Regions from separate parts of the Mycolicibacterium mucogenicum DSM 44124 genome, predicted to be linked through region 2. Evidence: predicted binding sites of a transcription regulator. Region 2 holds the regulator's gene; the other holds the start of a gene.
What was found. Region 2 encodes LexA, which represses DNA repair genes until DNA is damaged. Its sites were predicted from a motif close to CGAACANNTGTTCG; they were not measured.
Positions count from the first base shown of each region.

Region 1 (9,924 bases), 230 kb from region 2:
TCGGCGACTGGATCGACCGGGGAGTGGGCGACCTGGCGCCGTTGTGGTCTGACGACATCCTCAAACAGGCCATCGACGCCGCCCACGCCAACGGTGCCCGCGTCACGGCACACGTGTTCGGCGAGGAGGCCCTGCCGGGACTGATCAACGCGGGCATCGACTGCATCGAGCACGGCACCGGCATCACCGACGACATCATCGAGCTGATGCTGGCCCACGGCACGGCGCTGGTGCCGACCCTGATCAACATCGAGAATTTCCCCGGTATCGCGGAGAAAGCCACCAAGTTCCCGGCCTACGCCAAGCACATGAGCGACCTGTACGCGACGTGCCCGCAGCGGGTCGGTGCCGCACACGAGGCCGGCGTTCCCATCTACGCGGGCACCGACGCCGGCGGCATGATCGCCCACGGCCGTATCGCCGACGAGGTCGCCGCCCTCGGCCGGGTGGGGCTGAGCCCGACGGATGCGCTGGGAGCGGCCAGCTGGAATGCGCGAAAGTGGTTGGGGCGTCCGGCACTCGAGCACGGCGCGTCGGCCGACCTGGTCTGCTACGCCGAGGACCCACGGCTACCGGGCGTGCTCGACCACCCAGCCCTGGTGATCCTGCGCGGCCGGGTCTACTGACTCAGGCGTACTGGCTGAAACCCCAGTCGAACAACTGCCGGGCCTGCGGGTAGAGATCGCCGGTGCCGTACATCTGCACCACGACCAGCCGGTGGTTACCGCGTTGTGCCGCACCGGCGTACGTCTTGCGGGCCCGGTCCGTGTAGCCGGTCTTGCCGGCGAAATCGCCCGGGTAACCGGTCAACAACTCGTTCTGACTGGTGAGGGTCCGGCCGGGGAACTGCGCCGACGTCTGCCGGAAGATCTCGGCGATCACCGGATAGGTCAGCGCCGCCCGGTAGATCACCCCGAGATCGCGCGGTGTGGTGATCGATTCCCAGCCCGGCCCGTCGAGCCCGGACGGTGAGCCGGCACGGGTGCTGCGGGCGCCGAGCGCCGCCGCCTTGCGATTCATGGCGGCCACCGTGACGCGCTGGCCGCCGAGCATGTCCGCCAGCATGTTCGCGGCGTCGTTGCCCGACACCATGAGCAGCCCGTCGAGGAGCTGCCGCACGGAGTACACCTGCCCGGGTTTGAGCCCGACGCACGAGCACTCGACTTTGGTGTGCGAGTCGTTGGCCCGGCCCAGGGCATCGGGCCGGAGGTTGTCCAGGACGACCATCGCCAGCAGCGGCTTGATGGTGCTGGCCGGCGCGTACGAGCCATTGGGGTCCTGCGACGCCAGTACCTGGCCGGTATCGAGGTCGGCGACCAGCCACGCTTTGGCGGGGCCGTTCGCCAGCGCCTGTGCGCCCGTCGGCTGCCCGGACGGTTCGGCCGCGGCGAGGGGTGTAGCGATCGGCGTCACCAGTAGTGCGCCGAGGGCCAGCGCGGTCGCCGTGAACAGTTTGCGCACGAGCGCCGACGCTACGGATCCCAGGCTGCGATCAGCTCGCGCCGAGATTCCGGTCGGGTCTCGGTTAGAGGGAGCCGACGCTGACCGAGCGGTCCTGCGCGAAGCCCCAATCCAGCAACTGTGACGCCTGATCCCAGTAGGTCGGCCCGCCCTCGCGCACCATGCCGTACATCATCGCGATGACGAGGCGGCGGCCGCCGCGGTCGGCGGCACCCACGTAGGTCTTCTTGGCGGCGTTGGTGAACCCGGTCTTGCCGCCGATGGCGCCCGGGTACCGCTGCAGCAGCTGGTTCTCGTTGACGATCTGCTCGTTGCCGCTCTTGCCGGGGAACGTCGCGGCGGGCTGCGCGGTGATCTGCGCGAAGTAGGGGTTGGCCATCGCGGCACGGAAGATGATGGCCAGGTCGCGGGGTGTGGTCCAGCCGGAACCGCCCGCGCCGTCGAGGCCCGACGGGGTGGCGGCGTGGGTGTCGACGGCGCCGATGGCGGCGGCCTTGGCATTCATCTTGGCGACGGCGACGTCGTAGCCGCCGATCATGTCGGCCAGGGCGTTGGCGGCGTCGTTGCCCGAGGCGAGCAGCACCGCGTCCAGCAGCTGACGGGCGGTGTAGACGTGGCCGGGAACGATGCCGGCGCAGTTGCACTCCACCTGGGTGTCGGCGACGGTGCCGGCCACGGTCGCGTCCAGGTTCGGCAGTTCACTGAGTGCCGTCAGCGCCAGCAGCGTCTTGATGGTGCTGGCGGGCGGATGCCGCAGGTCGATGTCCTGACCGGCGAGGATCTGGCCCGAGTCCATGTCGGCGACGATCCAGGCCGGTGCCGGCCCTGCCGGAATCTGCACGGTGCCGACCGGTTGGATGTCGGGGTCAGCGGCCGCAACCGGCGGCGCGACGAGGAACACGAGCGTCAGGGTCGCCATGACGGCGGTTGCGAACCTTCCCATGGAGCCAGCAGCCTACTGGCCGAACCTGGACGGCGCCGCCTGGACGTCGTCGCACCAGTGGCTCCTGTTCGGCGCGACCGACAATCTTGGAAAACTCTGGTCACTTTGTTTGCGCTGGTCACGGTGGGTGACTAGGGCCTCATTCGTCACAGCGAAATGTCGGTGGTTCGAACTAGTGTTCGAAATATGGGTATCGGCACGGCCACGCTCGTGGAGGAGGTCTACGACGACCTCGATTCGGCACTGGTCCGGGCCGCCGCCCTGGATTACAGCACCCTGTCGGTGCCGGAGTTGTTGGCGCTGCAGTCGCACCGTGAGCAGATGCGGTGCGCCGCCGAAGCCGTTGATCATGCCGTGGTGGCCGCGTTGCAGGCCCAAACCACCGCCAACGAGATCGGGGCGAAAAACTGGGCCGACGTGCTGCGTGCCCGGGACCGGCTCAGCAGCGAGGAGGCTCGTCGCCGGGTCCGGCACGCCGAACTTCTGGGCCCGCGGCGGTCGCTGACCGGGGAAGTGCTGCCGCCGCTGCGGCCGCATGTCGCGGACGCGGTGGCTGCGGGGGTGATCAATGGTGATCATGTCGATGTCATCGAGTCGTTTTTCGTCAAACTGCCCGCCTGGGCGGGCCTGGCCGCTGTCGATGAGGCTGAATGCGCTCTGGTGGCCGCCGCCCGCCACCTGACCCCCGAGGGGTTGCGGTCGGTGGTCAAACGCAAACTCTACGAGTTGGATCAGGACGGTCCCGAACCTGATGACCGCGACCCTGACCCCGACCGCGAGCGGGGCATCGTAGTCGGTAAACAGCGTCCCGATGGCAGCAGTGAACTGCGGGGCCGACTCACCCCGACAGCCCGCGCGGTCTACGAAGCGTTGATGGTCAAGTACGCCGCCCCCGGTATGTGCAACCCCGCCGACGAACACCCGTGCACCTGCGGCACCCCCACCCAAGAGCAGATCGATAACGACCACCGCACCTTGGCTCAGCGTCACCACGATGCCTGGGAAACGATGGGCCGGTTGCTGCTGTCCATCGATTTGGGTGAGCACAACGGATTTCCGGTCACCATCGTGGCGACCTGCACGCTCGAGCAGTTAGAAGACCGGGCCGGGGTCGCCGACACCCACACCGGATCGCCGCTGCCAGTCAAGGATCTGGTGAACCTGGCCGCCCGCGCCGGGGCGTCCTGCTACCTCACCGTCTTCGACAACCATGGTGATGTTCCGCTGTATCTGGGTCGGGCGCGGCGCACCGCCACCACCGGTCAACGCTTGGCCCTGTTCGCCCGCGATAAAGGCTGCACCCGCCCGGACTGCACACGGCCCGCCGCCGACTGCCAAGCCCATCACGCGGTCGCCGACTGGCGCGACGGCGGCCAGACGAACATCACCGACCTCACGTTGGCCTGCGGACCCGACAACCGCCTGGCCACCGACGGTGGCTGGACCACCACCATGAAAAACGGCCGCGCTCACTGGACCCCACCACCACTACTGGACATCGGCCAACCCCGAACCAACCACTACCACCACCCCACGCTCTACCCGGCCGAGGGCGAGGGCGGTGACGGTGAAAGTGACAGTCCGGCGACGTGATTGGACTGCGCGACGGGGTAATGAGGACCGCCGCGTGAGGTCCTCATGTCTGATTCAGTTTGCGTACCGGAGCGGCTGGAGCATGTTCGATGGGCCTGAGACGCGAACGGGTCCGACGGCCGCCACTCCGTCAAGCTCCGGCCCACCATCCGGACAGCTGTCCGGTGGTGTTCAATCGGACCATGCTGAGCCTCGAAGAGATCTCGGACCGTCTGGAAATCCAACAACTGTTGGTCGCGTACTCGACGGCCATCGATACCCGCCGATTCGATGATCTGGCACAGGTTTTCACGCCCGATGCCTACATCGACTACCGCGCGATGGGCGGCATCGACGGGCATTTCCCCGAGGTCAAGGAATGGCTGGCGCAGGTGCTGCCGAACTTCCCGGCCTACGCGCACATGCTCGGCAACTTCGACGTCACCATCACCGGTGACACCGCGAAGTCACGCACCATCTGTTTCAACCCGATGGTGCTGCCCGCGGCGGACGCCGATGCGCAGCCCCAGGTGCTGTTCTGCGGCCTCTGGTACGAGGACGAGTTCGTCCGTACCGCCGAGGGGTGGCGCATGACCCGCCGCGTCGAGACCAAGTGCTTCGACCGGGTGGTCTGAGTCGCCTCCGGCACCGGGTGGTTTAGCGCGTCCTCGGGATTTGGGCCGGTCGCAGCTGCTCTGGCAGAATGGTCGGCTGTCTGTCCGCGACTCGTTCAATGCGCCGCGCGGCGGTCACACACGTGAGGCAAGACCGGACCGGGCAATCCGCCTGAGTCGCTGAATTGCAGCGTGGCAATCATCAGGAGAAGTGCAGAACATGGCTGTCAAGATCAAGCTCACCCGGCTTGGCAAGATCCGCAACCCCCAGTACCGCATCATCGTCGCCGACGCGCGCACCCGCCGCGACGGCCGCGCCATCGAGGTCATCGGCCGGTACCACCCGAAGGAAGAGCCGAGCCTGATCGAGATCGATTCGGAGCGCGCGCAGTACTGGCTGGGCGTCGGCGCACAGCCGACCGAGCCGGTCGCCGCCCTGCTGAAGATCACCGGTGACTGGCAGAAGTTCAAGGGCCTGCCGGGCGCCGAGGGCACCCTGAAGGTCAAGGAGCCCAAGCCGTCCAAGCTGGACCTGTTCAACGCCGCGCTGGCCAACGCCGACGCCGCCCCCGGTGGCGAGGCCGTCACGCTGAAGAAGCGCAAGGACAAGAAGGAAGAAGCGGCTGAGGCTGCCGCCGAGACCGAGGCTGCCGAGGCCACTGAGGCCGAGGCCGAAGCGCCCGCCGAATGAGCAGCGTCGTCGTCGACGCCGTAGAGCACCTGGTCCGCGGAATCGTCGACAACCCCGACGATGTCCGGGTCGACATGGTGACCAGCCGCCGCGGTCGTACCGTCGAGGTGCACGTGCACCCCGATGACCTGGGCAAGGTCATCGGGCGCGGCGGCCGCACGGCCACCGCGCTGCGGACGCTGGTCGCCGGCATCGGCGGCCGGGGCATCCGCGTCGACGTGGTGGACACCGACCAGTAAATATGGACCTCGTGGTCGGCCGCGTCGTCAAGGCGCACGGCATCAGCGGCGAGGTTGTCGTCGAAGTACGTACCGATGATCCCGGCGAGCGTTTCTCGCCGGGATCATCGCTGCGTGGCCGCCCGGGAGCCCGAAATCCCGGTCCCGAACGGACCTTCGTCGTCGAATCGATGCGCGAGCACGGCGGCCGCTTGCTGGTCCGCCTCGATGGTGTGACCGATCGCAACGCGGCAGATGCGTTGCGCGGCACGCTGTTTCTGGTGGACTCCGCCAGCCTGCCGCCCATCGACGAGCCCGACGAGTTCTACGATCACCAGCTCGAGGGCCTCAAGGTCCGCACCGTCGACGGCGTCGACGTGGGTGTCGTGACCGAGGTGCTGCACACCCCGGGCGGCGAATTGCTGTCCATCCGAACCGAATCCGGTGCCGAGGTACTGGTGCCGTTCGTCACCCACATGGTGCCGACGGTGTCGCTGGCCGACGGTCTGGTGGAGATCGATCCGCCTGACGGCCTGCTCGAGTTGGACTGACGCCCATGCGGATTGACGTCGTCACCATCTTCCCGGCGTATCTCGATGCGCTGCAGCAGTCCCTACCGGGCAAGGCGATCGCCAACGGCACCGTCCAACTCGGTGTGCACGACCTGCGGAACTGGACGCATGACGTCCACAAGTCGGTCGACGATTCGCCGTACGGCGGCGGGCCGGGCATGGTGATGAAGGCGCCGATCTGGGGTGCCGCCCTCGACGAAATCTGTACGCCGGAAACCGTTTTGGTGGTCCCGACGCCGGCGGGCCGGCTGTTCACACAGGAACACGCGCACCGCTGGACCGGCGAGAAGCACCTGGTGTTCGCGTGCGGCCGCTACGAGGGCATCGACCAGCGCGTCGCCGACGACGCCGCCCGGCGCATGCGGGTCGAGGAGGTGTCGATCGGTGACTACGTGCTGCCCGGCGGTGAGTCCGCGGCACTGGTCATGATCGAGGCCGTGGTCCGCTTGCTGCCCGACGTCCTGGGCAATCCGGCGTCGCACCAGGATGATTCGCACTCGGCGCACGTCGGGGGAGTACTGGAGGGGCCGAGTTACACGCGGCCGCCGGTATGGCGTGACCTCGAGGTGCCGCCGGTGCTGCTGTCGGGTGATCACGCCAAGGTTGCTGCCTGGCGCCGCGAACAGGGTCTGCAGCGGACGCGCGAAAGAAGACCTGACCTGTTGCGCTAGACCGCTTCGCTCGTCCCGGCTAGCTGATCCGCCCGCCCGGGAACATCGTCTTGACCGCGTTGGTGATGGTTGTGCGTGCCGTGGCGTCATCGGTGGGCTGCAGCGAGCCGATCGCCATGACGTAGCGCCGGTCGGCGCCGATCACGCCGGTGGACATGTGCATCCAGTTGTTGCCGCCCCACTCGGGCATCCAGCCCTGCTTCACCGCAACCGGTTCGCCGTAGAGGCCGTCCGGGATGCCGAAGCGCTGTGGGTAGCCGTCGGCGCCGGTCGGCGTGGAGGCGGCCAGATTGGCCAGGATGATGCTGGCCCGCTCCGGCGGCAGCCCGCCGGTGCCGTTCAGCAACTGGTCGTAGTAGTGCACGAGGTCAGTGGTGGTGCTCATGGTGTTCCACCACTTGCCGTCGTAGGGCACGGTTGTCCCGGTCAGCCCGTAGCGGGCCGCGACGCGGCTGACGACGCTGTTGCCGCCGCTGCGGTTCCAGAAGATCTCCGCCGCGGAGTCGTCGGACGAGCGCAGCATGGTGTCCAGCGACTGCCGGTCGGCCGCGGTGAGCTCGATCTGGCCCTTGGCCTCCTGCAGCAGCAGGTCGTCGGCGATGAAGAGCTTGGCCACCGACGCGATGGGCATGGCGGAACCGTTGCCGGTGGCGATCAGCTGGCCCGTGTTCCGATCGAGGACCGCGGCGCTGATCGTCGCGCCGGCTGCCGCGGCGTCGTTGGTGGCGCTGCGTTCGCGGGCATCGAGGCCCGTCAGGGCCGCGGCGGGCTCGGCGGCCGGGGCCTCCGGCATCTCCAGCGCGGTCACGACCGGTACGACGGTCAGCGCAATCTTGTTCGGCGGCGCGGCCCCATAGACCTTGGCCTCGCAACCAGCTGTGAGCATCACCGTTGCCGCGGCAGCGGTGATGGTCAGCAGCTTGAAGTGCTGCGGGCGCATGGGTCTCCTCAGATCACGGTGGATAAAAATCTGATTGATCAGCGTAACGGGTAATTGTGTGTTGGGTGTGACGTCTGTGACGGTGCCGGGTGTGATGTCGGCTGCACCGGCCCCGTTGGGGTCACGATTTCGTCACCCGGCGGCTGTCTGGCACAATTGAGCAGTTGTCTGCGCTGGGCGCGGGGTCGGCGTCTGTTTCGGATGTGTCCCCGCCCGCTACGGCATCCGACCAACGTCCGTAAAGAGAATGGCTTTTCCGTCGCGCCGCATGGCGTCCGGCGGCTGTAGCCCGCGAGTTAGCAAGGAAGTGTCACCGATGAAAACGCTGGACTTCGTCGACCAGGCGTCGCTGCGCGACGACATCCCGGCCTTCAACCCCGGCGACACCCTCAATGTGCACGTCAAGGTCATCGAGGGCAACAAGCACCGCATCCAGGTGTTCAAGGGCGTCGTGATCCGTCGTCAGGGTGGCGGCATCGGTGAGACCTTCACCGTCCGCAAGGAGAGCTACGGCGTCGGCGTCGAGCGGACCTTCCCGGTGCACTCGCCGAACATCGACCACATCGACGTCGTCACCCGCGGTGACGTCCGTCGCGCCAAGCTGTACTACCTGCGCGAGCTCCGTGGCAAGAAGGCCAAGATCAAGGAAAAGCGCTGAGCTTGTTCGGCGACCTTTCCGCCGAGCTGATTAGCCTGGTGCCGTGACCGGCCCAAGCGAAGACAGCACCACTCCGGACAGTCCGACGACGGACGACGCCGACACGGCAGCGACCGCTGACTCGGTCACGAAGGCAGACGAGGCCGGCAAGGCCGAAGAAGCCGACGAGAAGCCGAAGTCGAAGCTGGCCGCGCTGCGTGAGGGCGTCGTCCTCGTCGTCACTGCGGTGCTGCTGTACTACCTCGTGCTGACGTTCGTCGCGCGGCCGTACCTGATTCCGTCGGAGTCCATGGAGCCCACGCTGCATGGCTGCAGCGGCTGCGTCGGCGACCGCATCATGGTGGACAAGCTGACCTACCGGTTCAGCTCGCCCGAGCCGGGCGACGTGGTGGTCTTCAAGGGCCCGCCGAACTGGAACATCAGCTACAAGTCGATCCGTTCGGACAACCCGACCATGCGCTGGATTCAGAACGCGCTCTCGGTCGTCGGCTTCGTGCCGCCGGACGAGAACGATCTGGTGAAGCGCGTCATCGCCGTGGGTGGCCAGACCGTGCAGTGCCGCAACTCGACGGGACTGACGGTCGACGGCAAGAAGCTCAAGGAGCCGTACCTGGACCCGGCGACCATGATGGTCGACCCGGCGACAGACCCCTGCCTGGGCAATGAGTTCGGCCCGGTGAAGGTGCCGGACGGTCGGCTCTGGGTGATGGGGGACAACCGCACCCACTCGGCCGACTCGCGCGCGCACTGCACGAACACACCGACGGATGCGATCAACGCGCTGATGTGCACCGGTGACCCGATCGCGGGCACCGTGCCCGTCGCCAATGTGATCGGCAAAGCCCGGTTCATCGCCTGGCCGCCGTCGCGCTGGGGCGGTGTGGTCACGGTCAATCCGCAGACCGGTCAATAAGGTTCTTCGGTGCCCGTTTGGCCGCCCCGGACGGTGATCCGCAAGTCCGCGGGCCTGCGCACCCTGGAGTCCGCGCTGTACCGCGGCGGGCTGGGGCCGGTGGCCGGGGTTGACGAGGTCGGCCGTGGGGCCTGCGCCGGCCCGCTCGTCGTGGCGGCCTGTGTGCTGGGGCCGAATCGGCTGGAAAGCCTCGCGGCCCTTGATGATTCGAAGAAGCTGAACGAAGCCGAGCGGGAGCGGCTGTTCCCGTTGATCCGGCGTTACGCGCTCGCGTACCACGTGGTGTTCATCCCGTCGGTCGAGGTCGACCGGCGCGGGGTGCACATCGCCAACATCGAAGGCATGCGCCGCGCGGTCGCGGGCCTGTCCGTGCGGCCGGGTTACGTGCTCTCCGACGGGTTCCGGGTGCCGGGCCTGTCGGTGCCGTCGCTGCCGGTGGTCAGCGGGGATGCCGCAGCCGCCTGCATCGCGGCGGCGAGCGTGCTGGCCAAGGTCAGCCGCGACCGCCTGATGGTCGAGATGGACACCGTGCATCCGGGCTACGGGTTTGCGGTACACAAGGGGTACAGCACCGCGGCCCACACCGCGGCGCTGGCCGAACTGGGGCCGTGTCCCGAACACCGGTTCTCGTTCGCCAATGTGCGCAAGCTCGCTGCCAACCCGGCGATAGG
Region 1 covers NZ_CP062008.1:2,256,377-2,266,300, forward strand. The annotation lists gene C1S78_RS10920 (amidohydrolase family protein) at 1-626, shown strand, start outside; gene C1S78_RS10925 (D-alanyl-D-alanine carboxypeptidase family protein) at 628-1,461, opposite strand; gene C1S78_RS10930 (D-alanyl-D-alanine carboxypeptidase family protein) at 1,526-2,404, opposite strand; gene C1S78_RS10935 (HNH endonuclease signature motif containing protein) at 2,591-3,997, shown strand; gene C1S78_RS10940 (nuclear transport factor 2 family protein) at 4,180-4,611, shown strand; gene rpsP (30S ribosomal protein S16) at 4,811-5,281, shown strand; gene C1S78_RS10950 (RNA-binding protein) at 5,278-5,520, shown strand; gene rimM (ribosome maturation factor RimM) at 5,523-6,050, shown strand; gene trmD (tRNA (guanosine(37)-N1)-methyltransferase TrmD) at 6,056-6,742, shown strand; gene C1S78_RS10965 (serine hydrolase) at 6,762-7,682, opposite strand; gene rplS (50S ribosomal protein L19) at 7,999-8,340, shown strand; gene lepB (signal peptidase I) at 8,384-9,253, shown strand; gene C1S78_RS10980 (ribonuclease HII) at 9,263-9,924, shown strand, end outside.
Region 1: the regulator LexA is predicted to act here: its motif matches at 2,573-2,586, upstream of C1S78_RS10935 (HNH endonuclease signature motif containing protein).

Region 2 (9,924 bases):
CGCCAGTGCGTCCTTCTGTGCCTGGGTCAGGCCGCCGAGTGTGGACTTCTCCCGGCTGACGATGTTGCCGCCCTGGGAGTAGCCGAAGATGATGACGGGATTCTGGGGCGTCGCTGTCGGCAGGGCCAGCTGTAGCGCCGTATCCAGCGCTTGGATGCCCTGGCCCGTCGAGTCGTTCCACTTGGCGCCGGACAGTCCACCCCAGCCGGGCAGGGGGATCGGCCAGAACTGGGCGGGATAGTTGATGCCTTTCAGCGTGCAGGTCGGCTGAGTGCACAACGGGTTGAACGGTGCGATGTAGTAGTTGTCGGCGTTCTCGCGGTAACCGGCCACGATGTTGGCATTCGGCGTGCCGGTGCCCGGGACGATCAAGGCGGTCGCGGCGAGGGTGAACGCGGCGGTCACCATGGAAACCACGCCCAGCAGAACGGTGCTCAGCACCGTCAGCATCACGGCTGCGGCTGCGGGGATGGTGCGTCCGAATGTGCGCATCCCTCGCCCCCTTTCGACGTCGCCGACCCCGGTCATCGGCACCCGTTTCGCATCGTCGCACTGTGGCCTGGCCGGTACCCGGCGTTTGCCGAAAATTTGTCGACCGTGTCGATTCTTCGGTACGGCCGTACCGACTGACCGTGGGTGAAATCACACCGTAGCCATACCGCCTGTGGGGCAAGGTCTTTCGCTGCGCGGGAGGGGTGGGGCTGCCTGTGGTCGTCAACGGTGCGAGTCGTTCGGCACTAAGCTTTGAACAACATCGGCTGCGCACCCCTACCGGACGCGCCCGCTGATCACGTCGTGGAACGGCTGAGAGCCTTCAGTTCCCTCTGCACCAGCATTTCTCGCGGCGACCGATACTGCCGCCGGCATTGTCGACCCCCCGTGCCGGAAAGGCTGTGTCCCTTCATGTCCGCAGAACAATCATCGTCGTTCGCCGAGCTCGGCGTTCCCGAGGCGCTCGTCGCCTCGCTCGCCGGCCGCGGCATCGCTGCGCCGTTCCCGATCCAGATCAGCACGCTGCCCGACACCCTCGCGGGCCGGGATGTGCTCGGCCGCGGCCGCACGGGCAGTGGCAAGACGCTGGCCTTCTCCATTCCGCTCGTGGCCCGGCTGGCCGGCGCCGCGCGGCACCCGTCGCGTCCCACCGGTCTGGTGCTCGCCCCGACGCGCGAACTGGCGACCCAGATAGCCGCGACCGTCGAACCGCTGGCCACCGCCGTCGGACTGAAGGTGACCACCATCTTCGGTGGCGTGTCGCAGAACCGCCAGGTCGACGCGCTGCGCGGCGGCGTGGATATCGTCATCGCCTGCCCGGGCCGTCTCGAAGACCTCATGAAGCAGAAGCTGGTGAGCCTCGACGCCGTGCAGGTCACCGTGCTGGACGAGGCTGACCACATGGCCGACCTCGGCTTCCTGCCGGGCGTCACCCGGATTCTGGCGGCCACGCCCGCCGGCGGGCAGCGCATGCTGTTCTCCGCGACGCTCGACAACGGCGTCGACAAGCTGGTGCGGCGCTTCCTGTCCGACCCGATCACTCACTCTGTCGACGAGATCGACGCGCCGCCGCCGGCCATGACGCACCACGTGTTCCACGTCGCCGGTGCGGCCGAGAAGCGCGACCTGGTGCAGCGACTGGCGTCGGGCACCGGCCGCCGCATCCTGTTCATGCGCACCAAGCACCAGGCCCGCAAGCTGGCCCGGCAGCTCACCGAGGCCGGCGTGCCGTCCGTCGACCTGCACGGCAACCTGTCGCAGCCGGCGCGTGATCGCAACCTGGCCGCGTTCAGCTCGGGCGAGGCGCGCGTGCTCGTCGCCACTGACATCGCCGCGCGCGGCGTGCACGTCGACGAGGTCGAGCTCGTCGTCCACGTCGATCCGCCGGCCGAGCACAAGGCCTACCTGCACCGCTCGGGACGCACCGCCCGCGCCGGCAGCGCCGGCGATGTCGTGACCGTCGTGCTGCCCGAGCAGCGCAAGGACGCCCAGCAGCTGCTGCGCAAGGCCGGCATCACGGCCCGGCCGCAGGAAGTCGTCGCCGATTCGGCGCCGGTGCAGGCACTGGTCGGCGAGATCGCGCCGTACCGCGCGCCGGCACCCAAGGAGGCGCCCGCGCCTCGCGGCGGCAACCGTCCGGCCAAGACCGCGACGGCGGGACAGGCGCAGCGTCGCCGCCGCCGCAGCACAGGCGGTCTGCAGGCTCCTGGCCGTTCGCAGGCAGGACGTTCGCAGTCGCAGTCGGGTCGTTCGCAGGCCGGCCGTTCGCAGTCGGGACGTAGCCAGTCTCGGTAGTTCGTGCCCGGCGACGCGCCGGATGTGGGCCCGCTCACAACCAACCGTCCGGTTGGGATAAGTTGTTGCAAACTTATCCAGTACCGGAGGTCTCGCATGGGTGTCATCAAGTACGACCGCACGTTGTTCGAACCCGAGCACGAGCTGTTCCGGGAGTCCTACCGCGCGTTCCTCGACCGGCACGCCGAGCCCTACCGCGAGGAATGGGAGAAGGCCAAGATCGTCGACCGCGAGGTCTGGCGCGAGGCGGGTAAGCAGGGCTTTCTCGGCATGGCCGTACCGGAGGAGTACGGCGGTGGCGGGAACCCGGACTTCCGCTACAACGTCATCGTCAGCGAGGAGACCGCGGCGGGACGGCACAGCGGCCTGGGCTTCACGCTGCAGAACGACGTCATCGCGCCGTACCTGCTGGAGCTGGCCAACGACGAGCAGAAGCAGCGCTGGCTGCCCGGATTCTGCAGCGGTGAACTGATCTGCGCCATCGCCATGACCGAACCGGGCACCGGCAGTGACCTGCAGGGCATCAAGACCCGCGCGGTCAAGGACGGCGACCACTGGGTGCTCAACGGCTCGAAGACGTTCATCACCAACGGCATTCATGCCGACCTCGTGATCGTGGTGGCGTGCACCGACCCCGACAAGGGCGCGCAGGGCTTCAGCCTGTTCGTGGTCGAGCGCGGCATGGCGGGTTTCGAGCGCGGCCGTCATCTCGACAAGATCGGCCTCGACGCGCAGGACACCGCGGAATTGTCGTTCACCGACGTCAGAGTTCCGGCCGAGAACCTGCTCGGGGTCGAGGGCATGGGATTCGTGTATCTGATGCAGAACCTGCCCCAGGAGCGCATTTCCATCGCCGTGATGGCAGCCGCCGCGATGGAGGCCGTTCTGGAATCGACATTGCAATACGCCAAGGAGCGTAAAGCGTTCGGCAAGCCGATCGGCAGCTTCCAGAACAGCCGATTCGTGTTGGCGGAACTGGCGACGGAGGCCACCGCGGTGCGAATCATGGTCGACGAGTTCATTCGCCTGCATCTCGATCGAAAGCTGACAATCGACCAGGCGGCGATGGCCAAATGGTATTCGACAGAGGCGCAGGTCCGTCTGGTCGACCGGTGTCTGCAGCTGCACGGTGGCTACGGGTATATGCGCGAATATCCCATTGCCCGGGCATTCCTGGACTCGCGGATCCAGACCATCTACGGCGGAACCACCGAGATCATGAAGGAGATCATCGGCCGCGGATTGGGCGTTTAACTAATTGCCGCGCGAATTTATTTGCATATCGAACCGCGACACACTGGTGCGTCACTGCCCGATATCCCGCACGATGGGCATGAACTGAAGCAAAGTTGACAGAATCTCTCAATCAAGAGAGTTTGTCTGACGGAATTTGTATCCGGAGTTTTGCCGACCGCGGGAGGAATTCGATGACCGGGCTGCGAACCCGCGGCGGATGGGCTGGTGTCTGGGCCCTTTCTGTCGCGGTGGCATTGCTCATGGCTCCGACGGCATACGCGACACCGGAAAGCGACGCCGACGCGGCGATATCCCACACGTGGGATGCCGCGGGCGGTGACACAGGTGAGCTGGGCGCCAAGGACGGTGACGTCTACCAGGTCGGCGCGGGCTTTGCGCAGAACTTCGCGGGCGGCAAGATCTATTTCAGCGAGAGCACCGGCGCCCACCTCATCTACGGCGCGATTCTCGACAAATATCAGGCGCTGGGCGGCGCCGCGGACAGCGATCTCGGCTTCCCGACCATCGACGAGGGTGCCGGCAAGGCCACCGACAGCCGGAACAGCACGTTCAGCGCCGCCGACAAGCCGGTGATCTTCTGGACGCCCGACAACGGCGCCTGGGTGGTCCGCGGTGCCATCAACGCGGCCTGGGACAAGCTCGGCGGTTCGGCGGGCACCCTCGGTGTGCCCACGGCCGACGAGTCCTGGAAAGGTGACGTCGTCACCCAGCCCTTCACCGGCGGTGAGGTGAGCTGGAACGCCAAGACCAAGACCTTCACCACCACGCCGGCCGACCTGGCCGGCCAGCTGACCGGGGTGGACGTGCCGGGCGACGCGACGACGGCCATCGCCGCGGCGCGCCGCGCGGCCGGCGGCCCGCAGGGCACCCTCGGGGACGAGCAGGGCGCTCAGTACAAGGTCGGCGACGGCGTGGCGCAGAACTTCGCCGGCGGCACCATCTTCTATTCGCCGGCGACCGGTGCGCACGCGATCACCGGCGACGTGCTGGCCAAGTACCGCGCAGCCGGCGGACCGCAGGGCGATCTCGGATTCCCCGCGAGCAACGAGACCGACGGCGGCATTGCGCCGAAGAGCCGGATCGCCACCTTTGCCGCCGCCGACAACCCGGCGATCTTCTGGACGCCCGAGCACGGCGCGTTCGTCGTCCGCGGCGCGATGAACGCGGCGTGGGACAAGCTCGGCGGCGCCACCGGCAAGCTCGGCGCACCGACCGCCGACCAGACGGTCAACGGCGACGTCGTCAGCCAGAAGTTCAGCGGCGGGTCGATCTCGTGGAACAAGTCCACCCGGGCGTTCAGCACCGAGCCGGCCGAGCTGGCGTCGCAGTTGGGCGGCCTGCAGGTGCCCAGCGTCGATCTGCCGGGTGGCGTGACCTCGCAGGCCGACGAGTCCGGCAAGTGGTACCAGTTCCACTGGTGGTGGCTGCTGGCGATCATCCCGCTGTTGCTGGTGGTGGTCGGCATCGTGATCGCAGCGCTGCTGCGACGCCGGCGGAGTGCCGGCCAGGACGCCGTCGACGACCAGGACGCGTACGACTACGACGACCACGAGTTCGGCGACGGGGAGTACGGCGATCCGCAGTATGCGGACGGCGGCGCCGACAGCGAGTACGGCGACGAGTACCCGGCCGAGGACCAACATTTCGACGGCCCGCACGGGGGACCCGAGTTCCAGAGCAACCCGGACGTCATCGACACAGCGCCGACGGTGTACCCCGATTTCACGGCCGGGCAGCCCGTGGACGAGCCGGCCGCGGATGAGCCGGCCGCGGATGAGCCGGCCGACGCCGAGTTCGAGGCACAGGCCGAAGCCGAGGCCCAGCCGGTGGACGCAGCCGAGCCCAGTGAGCCCACCGAGTCGGAGCCGGAAGGCGACGAGCCGACTAAGTCGGTGCAGCTTCCCGAGGCCCTGCGTCGCGGTGGTGCGGCAGCGGGCCTGACGGCGGCCGGGTTGGCGGGCTTCGCGGGCCTGCGGCCCCGGGACGCCGGCGAGCGGGCGGCTGACGAGGGTGCGCCCGAGCCGCAGGAGCAGATCGCCGAGGCCGAGGCGGAGGACGTGCCGGCAGCGGAACCGGCTGCCGAAGCGCCCGTGGAAGCGCCGGTGGACGAGCCGCCGGCGATCGCGACGCCGGCCGAGGAGGCCGTGGTGGCCGGCCCGGCCAGCGGCAGGCACCACGCGCTGGGGGCCGAGGAGCCCGAGACCGCGCAGATGTCGTTCCGCGTTGCCACGGGTGCGGAGCCGCCCGAGGGCTACGGCATCAAGGCCAATACGGAGTCGGGTTTGTACTGGGTGCCGGGGTCCCCCGGATATGACGAAGCGCCCGTCCAAATCTGGTTTGCCAGTGAGGAATTCGCGGTCACCAACGGGTTCATCCGCGGCTGACGTGAGTCACGACTGAGCCCCGCTGCGAGCGACTGCAGCGGGGCTCATCTGTAGGTCCGGCGGGCGTCAGATCTTGCGGATGACGGTCACGACCTTGCCGAGCACGACCGCGTCGTTGCCCGGGATCGGATCGAACGCCGGGTTGTGCGGCATCAGCCACACCTGGCCCTTCGTGCGCTTGAAGGTCTTCACCGTGGCCTCACCGTCGATCATCGCCGCGACGATGTCCCCGTTGTCGGCCACGTTCTGCTGCCGCACGACGACCCAGTCGCCGTCGCAGATCGCGGCGTCGATCATCGACTCGCCGACCACCTTCAGCAGGAACAGCGAGCCCTCGCCCACGAGTTCGCGGGGGAGCGGGAAGACGTCTTCGACGGCTTCTTCGGCCAGGATCGGGCCACCGGCGGCGATCCGGCCGAGCACCGGGACGAAGGTCGGTTCGGGCAGTGCGTCCGAACCGGCGACGTCGGTGGTGATGGTGGCGCCGGTCGAGTCGTCCGCGCCGCGCACGTCCACGGCGCGCGGGCGGTTCGGGTCGCGGCGCAGATAGCCCTTCTTCTCCAGCGTGCGCAGCTGGTGGGCCACCGACGAGGTCGAGGTGAGCCCGACGGCGTCGCCGATCTCCCGGATGCTGGGCGGATAACCGCGCGTGGTGACCGAGGTGCGGATGACGTCGAGGATGGTCCGCTGGCGCTCGGTGAGGCTGCTGGACCGTCCGCCTGGCTGGGCGTCCGTTGTGTCGGTGCTGTCGCTCATGGAGACGAATCTAGCCCAGTGCGCACGATTCATCAAACATGTGTTCGAGATCGGGCGGCTCGGCGTGTCGCGGGGTGGATCCGGTTGTGACGTCGCGAAAGGGGTCGCGGAGTCGGGGAACGGAACTTGTCGGTGGGTGGTCGTATCGTTCGCAACAGTTCGATCACATGTTCTACCGTTCGAACATTTGGGCGATATAGTCGAACATAAGAGCGATCGAACCTATGTACGAACTCCTGAGAGGAACCGACATGACCGTCATCACCCGCGAATACCCGACCGACGTCGTCGTCCGCACCGTGCCTCGGCGTTCAGATGTGAATCGGCACCGCCAGGCCCGGCTGCGGCCGGCCGGCTCTCGTCCCGCGGGCGCGGCCTTCCGCCACCGGGGCACCGGTGTCCTGACCTCCCGCGCCTCGCACCGCCGCAACCCGATCACGCCGTTGACCACGGTGCTGCTGGCCCTCGTCGCGGCCGGGATCACGGTGTGGCTGGGTCTGGTCGCGCAGTTCGGTGAAGCTGTCCAGCCGACGTCTTCGGCAGCATCGGTGCCCGCGCAGCTCGCGGTGGTCCGGGTGCAGACCGGGGAGTCGATCCAGCAGGTCGCCCGGCGGGTGGCGCCCGATGCGCCGGTCAGCGCCGTCGTCGACCGCATCAAGGAACTGAACAAGCTGCCGTCGGTGGCCCTGAATGCCGGGCAGACGCTGATCGCGCCGGTCGGCTGAGGACGGCCCGTGCGCACCTCGATCGGCACGGCGCCCGGCCGCGTCCGAGCGGCACGGGTAGGCTCGAGACCGTTCGAAACGGTCGATTGTCGGTGCGGCGAAGGAGCGGTGATGCACTGTCCGTTCTGCCGGCATCCGAACTCGCGTGTGGTCGATTCACGAGAAGCTGATGAAGGGCAGGCGATTCGGCGTCGCCGGTCATGCCCGGAATGCGGCCGCCGGTTCACCACGGTGGAGACCGCAGTCGTTGCGGTGGTCAAACGTAGCGGCGTCACCGAACCGTTCAGCCGGGACAAGGTGATCAAGGGCGTACGGCGCGCCTGCCAGGGGCGGCAGGTCGACGACGATGCCCTGAACCTGTTGGCACAGAAGGTCGAAGATGCGGTGCGGGCCACCGGATCTCCCGAAGTGCCCAGCCATGAGGTCGGGTTGGCGATCCTCGGTCCTCTGCGTGACCTCGATGAGGTCGCCTATCTGCGGTTCGCCTCGGTGTACCGCTCATTCTCGTCCGCTGAGGACTTCGAACGCGAAATCGAGGCGCTGCGCGCGCACCGCGGCGTCACGTCGTCGGGCTGAACGGCCGCTAGGTCGCGCTGCGTTCGTCGGTCTCCATCGCGTCGAACACCGCGGCTTTCATATCGACCGAGGCGTCCATCGTCTTTGTTGTGACGCCGGCCTGAAGAAGGCCGCGCAGCGCGTCACGGTCGTAGACCGACGGCGCGGTCGTGTCGATGAAGTCCTCGATGAGTTTCACGAACCGATCGGGATCGTCGTGAAATGGAAAATGTCCTGAGTTGTCGAAGAACTCGAGCCGGGAACCCGGCATCGCGGCGTGGGCCAGTTCGCCATGCGCGGCCGGGATGACGGCATCCTGGGTGCCCCAAACCAATTGCACCGGAATGGCTTCGGTCAAATAACATCGGTCCAGCATCGTCACCACCTGGCCGCGCCAGTCGACAACGGCACGCAGGGTCCGCGCGAAGGCAGACGAGGCCTTGGGCTCGGGCAGGTCGTTGAGGATCCGCAGCATGTTCGGCAGGTCGTGTCCCAGACCGGTCGACCCGAGGAGCGCGCCACCGAGACGCCCGGCGAACTGAAGCGCCGGGAGTACCAACGGGATTCGCAACAGTGCCAGCGCTTCGGTGCCCAACGGCAGCGCCGCGAGCCGCAGCGCGATGTTCACGTCGCGGGTGACGCCACCGGCGCCGACCAGCACCAGGCGCTCGACCAATTGCGGGAACTGGTAGGCGAACTGCATGGCCACGCCGCCGCCCAGCGAATGGCCGACGACCGTCACGCGTTCGATGTCCAGCACGCTGAGCAGGTCCCGCATGCCGTTGGCGTACGCCGCCACCGAGTAGTCGGCGCGCGGCTTGTCGGACTGGCCGTGGCCGAGCAGGTCCGGAGCGATGACGGTGAATCGCTGGGCGAGGCGCGTCTGCACGGTTTCCCACGTGGTGGAGTTGTCGCCGATGCCGTGGATCAGCAGGATCGCCGGCCCGGAACCTGCTATCCGGAAGGCTCGCCGGTAGCCGTGGATGGTGCGGTACTCCAGCCGCGGCGTCACGTCACGCACCGAGTGCAGGTTGGGCTTCCCGTCGGACATCGTCCCAGCTCCTTCCCATCGTGTCGGCCAAGCCGACCGCGTGGTCAGTCGCCGACAGTGCCGTCGTCGCCGGCCTGGGGATCGGAGAACCCATCGCCGGACTGTTCGGCGAGGAACTGCTCGAACTGTGCGCCGAGCTCGTCGCCGCTGGGTAGTTCCTCGTCACGTGCCAGCAACGACCGATTTTCCTGAGCAGCGACGAACGAATCGTACTGTTGTTCCAGTGCACTGACCACTTGAGCGACTTCGGCGCTGGCCTCCACCTGCTCGCTGATCTTGGTGTACACCTCGGCGCCCGCCTCGGACAGCTCGTGCAGCGGAATCTGCAGCGACGCGATCCGGGAGACCTCACCCAGCAACGCCTCCGCGGCGGGCGGATACGCGGTCTGCGCCAGGTAGTGCGGCACGTGCACGGTGAAGCCCAGGGCTTCGTGGCCGTGCTGAATCAGCCTGTACTCCAACAGGTTCGACACACTGGCCGGAACCTGCACCTCGCCCACCCACGGCGTGTGATCGGCGATCAGTTCCTTGTTGCCGGCGTGTGCGGTCATGGTGACGGGGCGGGTGTGCGGGACCGCCATCGGGATGGCACCCAGCCCGATGACCTGCCGGACCCCGAGCCGCTCGGAGAGCAGCCGCACCGCGGTGATGAAACGTTCCCAGCGCAGGTCCGGCTCCATGCCGGCCAGCAGCAGGAACGGCGTCCCGGCGGTGTCGTGCAGCGCGTACAGGTTCAGCTCGGGATCGTCGTACTTGGTGAAGTGATCGGTCGTGAACGTCATCAGCGGCCGGCGCGACCGGTAATCGAGCAGTTCGTCGATGGCGAACGACGCGACCAGTTCGGTGTCCAGCGTGTTTTTCAGGTGCTCGGCGGCCAGGCGGATGGCGTGGCCGGCATCGGAGAAGCCTT
Region 2 covers NZ_CP062008.1:2,481,467-2,491,390, forward strand. The annotation lists gene C1S78_RS12075 (PE-PPE domain-containing protein) at 1-492, opposite strand, end outside; gene C1S78_RS12080 (DEAD/DEAH box helicase) at 904-2,286, shown strand; gene C1S78_RS12085 (acyl-CoA dehydrogenase family protein) at 2,383-3,540, shown strand; gene C1S78_RS12090 (sunset domain-containing protein) at 3,714-5,927, shown strand; gene lexA (transcriptional repressor LexA) at 5,994-6,683, opposite strand; gene C1S78_RS12100 (LysM peptidoglycan-binding domain-containing protein) at 6,935-7,408, shown strand; gene nrdR (transcriptional regulator NrdR) at 7,520-7,984, shown strand; gene C1S78_RS12110 (alpha/beta fold hydrolase) at 7,992-9,014, opposite strand; gene C1S78_RS12115 (proteasome assembly chaperone family protein) at 9,059-9,924, opposite strand, start outside.